Arthrobacter globiformis: one gene and its partner. The protein of the gene in region 1 binds, or shares a complex with, the protein of each later gene. Links are inferred from orthologs where the notes say so. Each region holds a gene or a part of one and is shown on either strand. Other genes may lie near its edges.

The links.
Region 2: the proteins of mfd (region 1) and uvrA are in contact, whole or in part, in a crystal structure (PDB 4DFC), measured with the Escherichia coli proteins. The link is inferred for Arthrobacter globiformis from one-to-one orthologs.

What each region holds. Positions count from the first base shown.
Region 1 is NZ_JAUSZX010000001.1:1,646,806-1,651,397, reverse strand. What follows is about bases 275-4,563. They hold mfd (transcription-repair coupling factor), read right to left. Parts: upstream 4,201-4,563; coding sequence 475-4,200; downstream 275-474. Other genes in these bases: QFZ23_RS07600 (SDR family oxidoreductase), read left to right, coding at 4,496-4,563; QFZ23_RS07610 (metal-dependent hydrolase), read right to left, coding at 275-469. Outside these bases: more of QFZ23_RS07610, read right to left, coding at 1-274; more of QFZ23_RS07600, read left to right, coding at 4,564-4,592. UniProt on the Escherichia coli protein: Couples transcription and DNA repair by recognizing RNA polymerase (RNAP) stalled at DNA lesions. Mediates ATP-dependent release of RNAP and its truncated transcript from the DNA, and recruitment of nucleotide excision repair machinery to the damaged site.
Region 2 is NZ_JAUSZX010000001.1:2,792,269-2,796,010, reverse strand. Bases 222-3,660 are described here. They hold uvrA (excinuclease ABC subunit UvrA), read right to left. Parts: upstream 3,347-3,660; coding sequence 422-3,346; downstream 222-421. Other genes in these bases: QFZ23_RS13030 (GntR family transcriptional regulator), read right to left, coding at 3,407-3,660; QFZ23_RS13040 (HAD hydrolase-like protein), read right to left, coding at 222-291. In the rest of the region: more of QFZ23_RS13040, read right to left, coding at 1-221; more of QFZ23_RS13030, read right to left, coding at 3,661-3,742. UniProt on the Escherichia coli protein: The UvrABC repair system catalyzes the recognition and processing of DNA lesions. UvrA is an ATPase and a DNA-binding protein. A damage recognition complex composed of 2 UvrA and 2 UvrB subunits scans DNA for abnormalities.

The DNA of each region.
Region 1 (4,592 bases):
GCGCGAACCAGGTCACCAGGCCGGCCATGACCAAGGCAAAGACCCAGTTGGTGATCCACCCGGACTTTGGAAACAGTTTCAGCGCCTTGGCGGCGATGTTGATCATGAACATGCACAGCAGCCCGGCACCAAGGGACAGCACACCCCATGGCGTGTCCACCTGGATCTGCGCCGCAACCGCGGCGAGCAGCACGAACATGGCTGCCCCCAGCACCGAATGCGTGCCCTGCCGGTGGCCGCCGCTGGCGTTCTCGATGCCCAGGGCGATCATGTTGGACAGCGGCGGCAGCGAGTGTGCCACGGTGCTGGAGCGGTGGTCCCAGTCGCACACCAGGGCGGTGCCCGCCGTCGCCATGCCGCCGATCAGCACGCCGGTGGCGTCCAGCGGGTACCAGCCCAGGGTGTACGGCCCCGTCGCGGCAACAGCCACCCACGCCGCGGCTCCCGACGCGGCGTGGTGTCCTCCCATCACGGCTAGCCCTTCGTGGCTTCGAGCGGGACCGGGGCGTCGGCGAAGATGTTGCGGATGACCCCGTCGGCCCATTCCAGGATTTCGGCGTCCTGCAGGTCGCGGCCGCCGATCCTTGCCGTTTTCGGCTTGGGGATGAGCACGGCGTCGAGGGCAGGCTTGGACTGCGCGCCCGGGTACATGCGGTTGAGCCGCATGGTCTTCGATTCGGGCAGCTGCGCCGGGGAGAACCTGATGAAGTTTCCCTGCAGGGCGACGTCGGAGAGCCCGGCTTCGCGGGCACCCACCCGGAAGCGCGCGACGGCTACCAGGTTCTGTGCGGGCAGGGGCGGCTCGCCGTAGCGGTCCACGAGCTCGGCGAGGACCTCGTCGATGGCCTCGTGGGTGACGGCGGACGCCAGCTTGCGGTAGGCCTCCAGCCGCAGCCGCTCCCCCGGGACGTAGTCGTGCGGCAGGTGCGCGTTCACGGGCAGCTCGATCTTCATTTCGGCGGCCTTCTCCTCGGCTTCACCGCGGTACTCGGCCACGGCTTCGCCCACCAGCCGGATGTAGAGGTCGAAGCCGACGCCTTGGATGTGGCCGGACTGCTCACCGCCTAGCAGGTTGCCGGCGCCGCGGATTTCCAGGTCCTTCATGGCCAGCTGCATGCCCGCGCCGAGCTCGTTGTGGGTGGCCACGGCCTTCAGCCGTTCCAGCGCCACCTCGCCCAGCGGCTTCTCGGAGGGGTAGAGGAAGTAGGCGTAGGCGCGTTCACGTCCGCGGCCCACGCGCCCACGCAGCTGGTGGAGCTGCGACAGGCCGTACTTGTCCGCGCCGTCTACGATCAGGGTGTTGGCGTTGGAGATGTCCAGGCCGGTTTCGATGATGGTGGTGCACACCAGGACGTCGAAGCGCTTCTCCCAGAAGTCGACGATGATCTGCTCCAGCCGGCTCTCAGACATCTTGCCGTGTGCCACCTCGACCCTGGCTTCGGGGACGAGGTCGCGAATTCTGGCTGCGGTCTTTTCGATTGTGGAAACGCGGTTGTGCACGAAGAAGACCTGTCCCTCGCGCATCAGCTCGCGGCGGATGGCGGCGGAGGTCTGCTTGTCCGTGTACGGCCCCACATAGGTGAGCACCGGATGGCGTTCCTCCGGCGGGGTGGCCAGGGTGGACGTTTCGCGGATGCCGGTCAGCGACATTTCAAGCGTACGCGGGATCGGGGTGGCGCTCATGGCCAGGACGTCCACGTTGGTGCGCATCTTCTTCAGCGCTTCCTTGTGCTCGACGCCGAAGCGCTGCTCCTCGTCCACGATCACCAGGCCCAGGTCCTTGAACTCAAAGTCCTTGGACAGCAGCCGGTGCGTGCCGATCACCACGTCCACGGAGCCGTTCTTCACGCCCTCGGCGGTTTCCTTGGCTTCCTTGGACGCCTGGAACCTGGACAGCGGCTTCACGCGCAGGGGGAACCCGGAGAACCGCTCGGTGAACGTCTCGTAGTGCTGCTGCGCGAGCAGGGTGGTGGGCACTAGCACCGCCACCTGTTTGCCGTCCTGCACGGCCTTGAAGGCGGCGCGGACGGCGATCTCGGTCTTGCCGTAGCCGACGTCGCCGGAGACCAGCCGGTCCATGGGGATCTCACGCTCCATGTCGGCTTTGACCTCGTTGATGGTGGTGAGCTGGTCCGGGGTCTCCACGTACGGGAAGGCCTCCTCCAGCTCGCGCTGCCACGGTGTGTCCGGCGCGAAGGCATGGCCGCGCGACGCCATCCGGGCCGAGTAGAGCCGGATGAGCTCGCCGGCGATCTCCTTGACCGCCCGGCGCGCCTTGGACTTGGTGCTGGCCCAGTCCGCGCCGCCCATCTTGCTGAGCACAGGGGTGTCGCCGCCGACGTAGCGGGTCACCTGGTCCAGCTGGTCGGTGGGCACAAACAGCCTGTCCCCCGGCGCCCCGCGTTTCGACGGCGCATACTCCAGCACCAGGTACTCGCGCACGCCGTCCCCGCCCCCTGCCACCTTGCGCTGGATGAGCTCCACGAACCGGCCGATGCCGTGCTGCTCGTGCACCACATGGTCCCCGGCCACCAGCTGCAGCGGATCCACGGCGTTCCGCCGCTTGGACGGCATGCGGCGCATGTCCTTCGTGGAGCCTGCGGAGGTGCGGCCCAGCAGGTCGGCCTCGGTCAGGAGACCGAGTTTCAGTCCGTCCAGGACAAAACCGCGTCCGACGGCGGCGGTAGTCACCTCGATGATCCCTGCCTGGGGTTCGTGGTCCAGTGTGTCCACCCGGGAGCAGGGGATGTCGGCGTCGTGGAACAGTTCAGCCAGGCGCTGCGCCGGGCCCGGGCCTTCGGTGGCCACCACGATCCGCCACTGGTCCCGCACGTGCGAGCCAATGAAGTCCATCATTTCCGCCACGTCGCCCTGGTAACCGCGCGGTTCGCGGGCGTGGAGGTTGAGCACGTCGATGTCCGGTGTCAGTTCCTCATCGGTGGCGAGCGACGTGATGGACCACCAGGACACCTCGTGCCCGAGGGCCGCCGATCGGGTCTCGGCCAGCGACCGGAAGCTGGCGGAATGCAGGGCGGCCGAGGCCTGCGAACTGAGGTCGAGCGGGGCAGTTCCGCCGTCGGAGGCCGTGGACCACGCGGCTTCCAGGAACTCCTCGTTAGTGGCCGCGAGGTCGTGCGCGCGCGTGCGGACCTTCTCCGGTTCAATGACCACCGAGATGGAACCCTCTGGCAGCTGTTCCATGAACGGGACCATGGCGTCCACCAGGACAGGCGCCAGGGATTCCATGCCTTCCACGGCAATGCCGCCGGCGATCTTCTCCAGCATGTCGGCAGCAGCGGGCAGCTGGGACTTCAGCGTCGCGGCCCTGGACATGACCGACGGGGTGATGAGGATTTCGCGGCAGGGCGGGGCGTGGAGTTCGGTGGGATGGTGCAGGCCGGGCGAGGACAGCGAGCGCTGGTCGGCGACGGCGAACCAGCGCATCTGGTCCACCTCGTCGCCGAAGAATTCCACCCGGATGGGGTGGTCCTCGGTGGGCGGGAAGACATCGAGCATGCCGCCGCGGACGGCGAACTCGCCACGGCGGGTCACCATGTCGACGCGGGCGTAGGCGGCGTCTGCGAGGTTCTTGACGACACTGCTGAAGGGGGCCTCCTGGCCGACCTTCAGGGTCACCGGAACCAGTTCCCCCAGACCGGCCACGATCGGCTGGAGCACGGCGCGGACCGGGGCCACGACCACCCGGAGTGGTCCCGCCGCTGCGGTTTCCGGATGCGCCAGGCGTCGCAGGACCGACAGCCGGCGGCCCACCGTGTCCGAGCGGGGGGAAAGCCGCTCGTGCGGGAGGGTTTCCCAGCTGGGGAACTCGGCCACGGCGTCGGCGGGCAAGTAGGCACGGAGCGCGGCGGCAAGGTCCTCGGCCTCGCGTCCCGTGGCGGTGACGGCCAGGACAACACCCGGCGCGGCATGGTCAGCGGCGGAGCTCCCATTTTCCGCAGCGTTCAGCAGGCCGTCCGCCATCTCCGCCAGGAGCACGGGCCGCAGTCCTGCCGGGGCGCTGATCTGGTAGTCCTCGCTGCGGACGCTGAAGCTCCTGCCCGCCTCGGCCTGCACGCGGGCGAACGTCCTGTCCGTAGAAAGGACGCGGCGCAGGCCGTTGAGGGGCAGTCCGTTGAGGGACTGGCCTGAGGGCAGGCCAGTGGAGGGCTGGCCTTTGGGGCGCTGGCCGCTGGGGCTCATGGCAGGATCTCCTGGAATCTCATTCGAACGCAGGCAACACGAAAAGCCGAGATTCTTGCGAATGCCGGGGCTTCCAGCCTACCCCTGAGGGCGCGCCGGCGGCATCCGGGCTCCGGATACCGCATTGCTAAGCTTGCTGAGCAGGTGAGGTTCAGCACAGCCTGAAGATCAGCACAGCAATGCCGCCGCCCCCAAGGAGACTCCCGTGAGCGACCAGACCGGAAATGACAGCAGCGGAAATGACAGCAGCACCGGCGGCGCGGCAGGAGCCGGCAGCAGCCCCGACGCCCGGACGGTGCTTGTCACGGGCGCCACGGGGTACATCGGCGGGCGGCTGGTCCCCCGGCTGCTGGACGCTGGCCACCGCGTCAAGGTGCTCGTTAGGTCCCCGG
Region 2 (3,742 bases), 1.1 Mb from region 1 along the record:
GTCCAGCAGGTCGACGATGCCCGGGTACAGGCGGCTCTGGGAAATGCCGGAGTCCAGGTAATGCGTCCGGTAGGTCTGGATGACCGCCTTGAGCATGGCCGGAGGAACAGCCGCTACGTTCAGCAGGGAGTCGCTCAGCTTGGGACCCACCATCGCGTCGAGAAGGTCCTGGCTTGGGACGGCAAGGCCATGTTCCGTGAGGGCCGCGGCAATTCCGTCTGTTATCCCGCCGGCCGGATCGACAAGAGTGCCGTCCAGGTCGAAGATCACGGGCACTGTTGTTGAAGTCACCGGCTTAGTTTCTCACGATGACACGCCTGCTCAAACTCGTATGCCTTCCGAGGAATACTTCGGAGGACGACGTCGGCCCGCCAGTTGATCTGGCGGGCCGACGTGCTGGTTTCGCGTTGGGCTAGGCCCGCTAGCCGAGGATTTCGGCCAAAAACTTTGCGGTATGGCTCTCCGAGGACTTGGAGACCTGCTCCGGGGTACCGGACGCCACGATCCGGCCGCCGCCGGAACCTCCGTCAGGGCCCAGGTCCACGACCCAGTCGGCGCTCTTGATGACGTCTAGGTTGTGCTCGATGGTGATGACCGTGTTGCCCTTCTCCACGAGGCCCTGCAGCACCATGAGCAGCTTCCGGATGTCCTCGAAGTGAAGCCCGGTGGTGGGCTCGTCCAGGACATAGACGCTGCGGCCGTTGGACCGCTTCTGGAGTTCGGCCGCCAGCTTGACGCGCTGCGCCTCGCCGCCGGACAACGTGGTGGCGGGCTGGCCCAGCCGGACATACCCGAGGCCTACGTCCACGAGTGTCTTGAGATGGCGTGCAATCGGGGAGAAAGCGGCGAAGAACTCGGCTCCCTCCTCGATGGGCATGTTCAGGACGTCGGCGATGGTCTTGCCCTTGTAATGCACCTCGAGCGTCTCACGGTTGTACCGCGCACCGTGGCAGACCTCGCACGGAACGTAGACGTCCGGCAGGAAGTTCATCTCGATCTTGAGCGTGCCGTCACCCGAGCAGGCCTCGCAGCGGCCGCCCTTGACATTGAAGGAGAACCGTCCGGGCATGTAGCCGCGGACCTTTGCTTCGGTGGTTTCGGCGAAGAGCTTCCGGATGTGGTCGAACACTCCGGTGTATGTGGCTGGGTTGGAGCGCGGGGTACGGCCGATAGGGCTCTGGTCCACGTGCACCACCTTGTCCAGGTGCTCGAGGCCCTGGACTGTGCGGTGGCGCCCGGCCACCTGCTTGGCGCCGTTGAGCTTGTTGGCCAGCACCTTGTACAGGATCTCGTTGACCAGGGTGGACTTGCCGGAGCCGCTGACGCCGGTCACGGCCGTGAACAGGCCCAGGGGGAAGGCGGCATCAACGTTGACGAGGTTGTTCTCGCGGGCGCCGACCACCTTCAGCTCGCGCTTCTTGTCGTACTTGCGCCGCTTCTTGGGGACGTCGATGCTCTTCCGGCCGGAGAGGTAGTCGCCGGTCAGGGACTTCGTGTTCTCCAGGAGTGCCGTGTAGGACCCCGAGTGGACCACCTGTCCGCCGTGCTCGCCGGCTCCCGGGCCGATGTCCACGATCCAGTCGGCCTCGTGGATGGTGTCCTCGTCGTGCTCGACCACAATGAGGGTGTTGCCCAAGTCCCGCAACCGCGTCAGGGTCTCAATCAGGCGCCGGTTGTCCCGCTGGTGCAGTCCGATGGAGGGCTCGTCCAGGACGTACAGGACGCCCACAAGGCCGGAGCCGATCTGGGTGGCCAGCCTGATGCGCTGGGCCTCGCCGCCGGAGAGGGTGCCGGAAGGACGCTCCAGGTTCAGGTATTCCAGGCCCACGTCCAGTAGGAAGGTCAGGCGGGCCTGGATCTCCTTGAGGACCTGGTGCGCGATCTGCGCCTCGCGGCCGGTCAACACGAGGTTGTCCAGGAATGCTGCGCATTCGCGCATGGGCAGCCTCGCGACGTCGGCAATGGACTTGCCGTTGATGAGAACCGAGAGCGACGCCGGGTTTAGCCGTGCGCCGTCGCAGGCCGGGCAGGGGATCTGCCGCATGTATTCCTCGTAGCGGTCCCTGGCATAGTCAGACTCGGTTTCGGTGTGCTTGCGGTGAACGTACTGCACCACGCCTTCGAAGCCGGTGCTGTACTTGCGCTCCCTGCCGAACCGGTTCCGGTACTGCACCACAACCTTGTGGTCCTTGCCATGCAGGACAGTCTGCCGGACCTCGGACGGAAGGTCCTGCCACGGCGTGGTCATGGAGAACCCGAGTTCCTTGGCGAGTCCACCGAGCAGCCGGTTCCAGTACTCGGTGGTGGCGGTGCCCAGGGACCACGGCGCGATGGCTCCGTCCTCGAGCGCAAGCTCCGGATTGGGAATGATCAGGTCCTCATCGACTTCCAGCCGCGTGCCGATGCCGCTGCAGGCCGAGCAGGCACCGAACGGGTTGTTGAACGAGAAGGACCGGGGTTCGATCTCATCGATAGCCAAGGGGTGCTCGTTGGGGCAGGCCAGGTTTTCCGAGAAGGCACGCGTGCGGTGGGGGTCGTCGGCGTCGAGGTCAACGAAGTCGGCCAGGACGCGCCCCTCGGCGAGTCCGAGCGCCGTCTCGATGGAGTCCGTCAGCCGCTGTCGGATGCCTTCCTTGACCACGAGCCGGTCCACCACCACCTCAATGGTGTGCTTGAACTGCTTGCCAAGCTTGGGCGGATCGCTCAGCTGGACGAGGTCGCCGTCGACCCGGGCACGGGAATAGCCCTTCGCCGTCAATTCCTTGAAGAGGTCGACGAACTCACCCTTGCGCCCGCGCACCACCGGAGCGAGGATCTGGAAACGGGTGCCGTCCTCCAGTTCGAGCAGCTGGTCCACAATCTGCTGCGGCGTCTGCTTGATGACGGGTTCACCGCATACGGGGCAGTGCGGACGGCCCACGCGCGCCCACAGGAGACGCATGTAGTCGTAGATTTCGGTGATGGTGCCCACGGTGGAGCGCGGATTCTTGCTCGTGGACTTCTGGTCGATCGAGACCGCCGGCGACAGGCCCTCGATGAAATCGACGTCGGGCTTGTCCACCTGGCCCAGAAACTGCCGGGCGTAGGCAGAGAGCGATTCGACGTAGCGGCGCTGGCCCTCCGCGAAGATGGTGTCGAAGGCCAGGGACGACTTTCCGGAGCCGGACAGGCCCGTGAAGACGATCATGGCGTCACGCGGCAGGTCGAGGTCGACGTTGCGGAGGTTGTGCTCGCGGGCGCCCTTGACCACCAGCCGGGACAGGTCCGGGCGTGCCGGATTGGCGGGGCTCAGGGGGACGACGGCGGAGGAGGCAACAGCGGTTTCTTCAGCTACGGCTTTAGGCACCCACTAATGCTAGTCGAAAACTTCTTCGAATATCCACGCGGGTGTCCTGTGCCACCTTCGCTACTCAGCGTCGTAGGCAGCCGCCAGCAGGTGGACCGCCTGGGCGAAAGTTGCGCCCTGCGATTTGGCGGCTGCGGCATACTCGGCTGCGGCCTCGGACAAAGCCCCCCAACGCTCGTCGCGGGCGCAGACCACCGTCCCATTGCGGCCCTTGGTGGCGACGACGCCCGCAGCTTCGAGTTCCTTGTACGCCCGTGCCACCGTGTGGGGTGCCACGCCGAGGGTTCCGGCGAGGGTCCGCACTGCCGGCAGCCGCGTGCCGGGGGCAAGCTTTCCCTGGTCCGCCTGTTCGATCACGTGCAGCCGCAGCTGCTCAAAGAGGGCCACGGAGCTGCC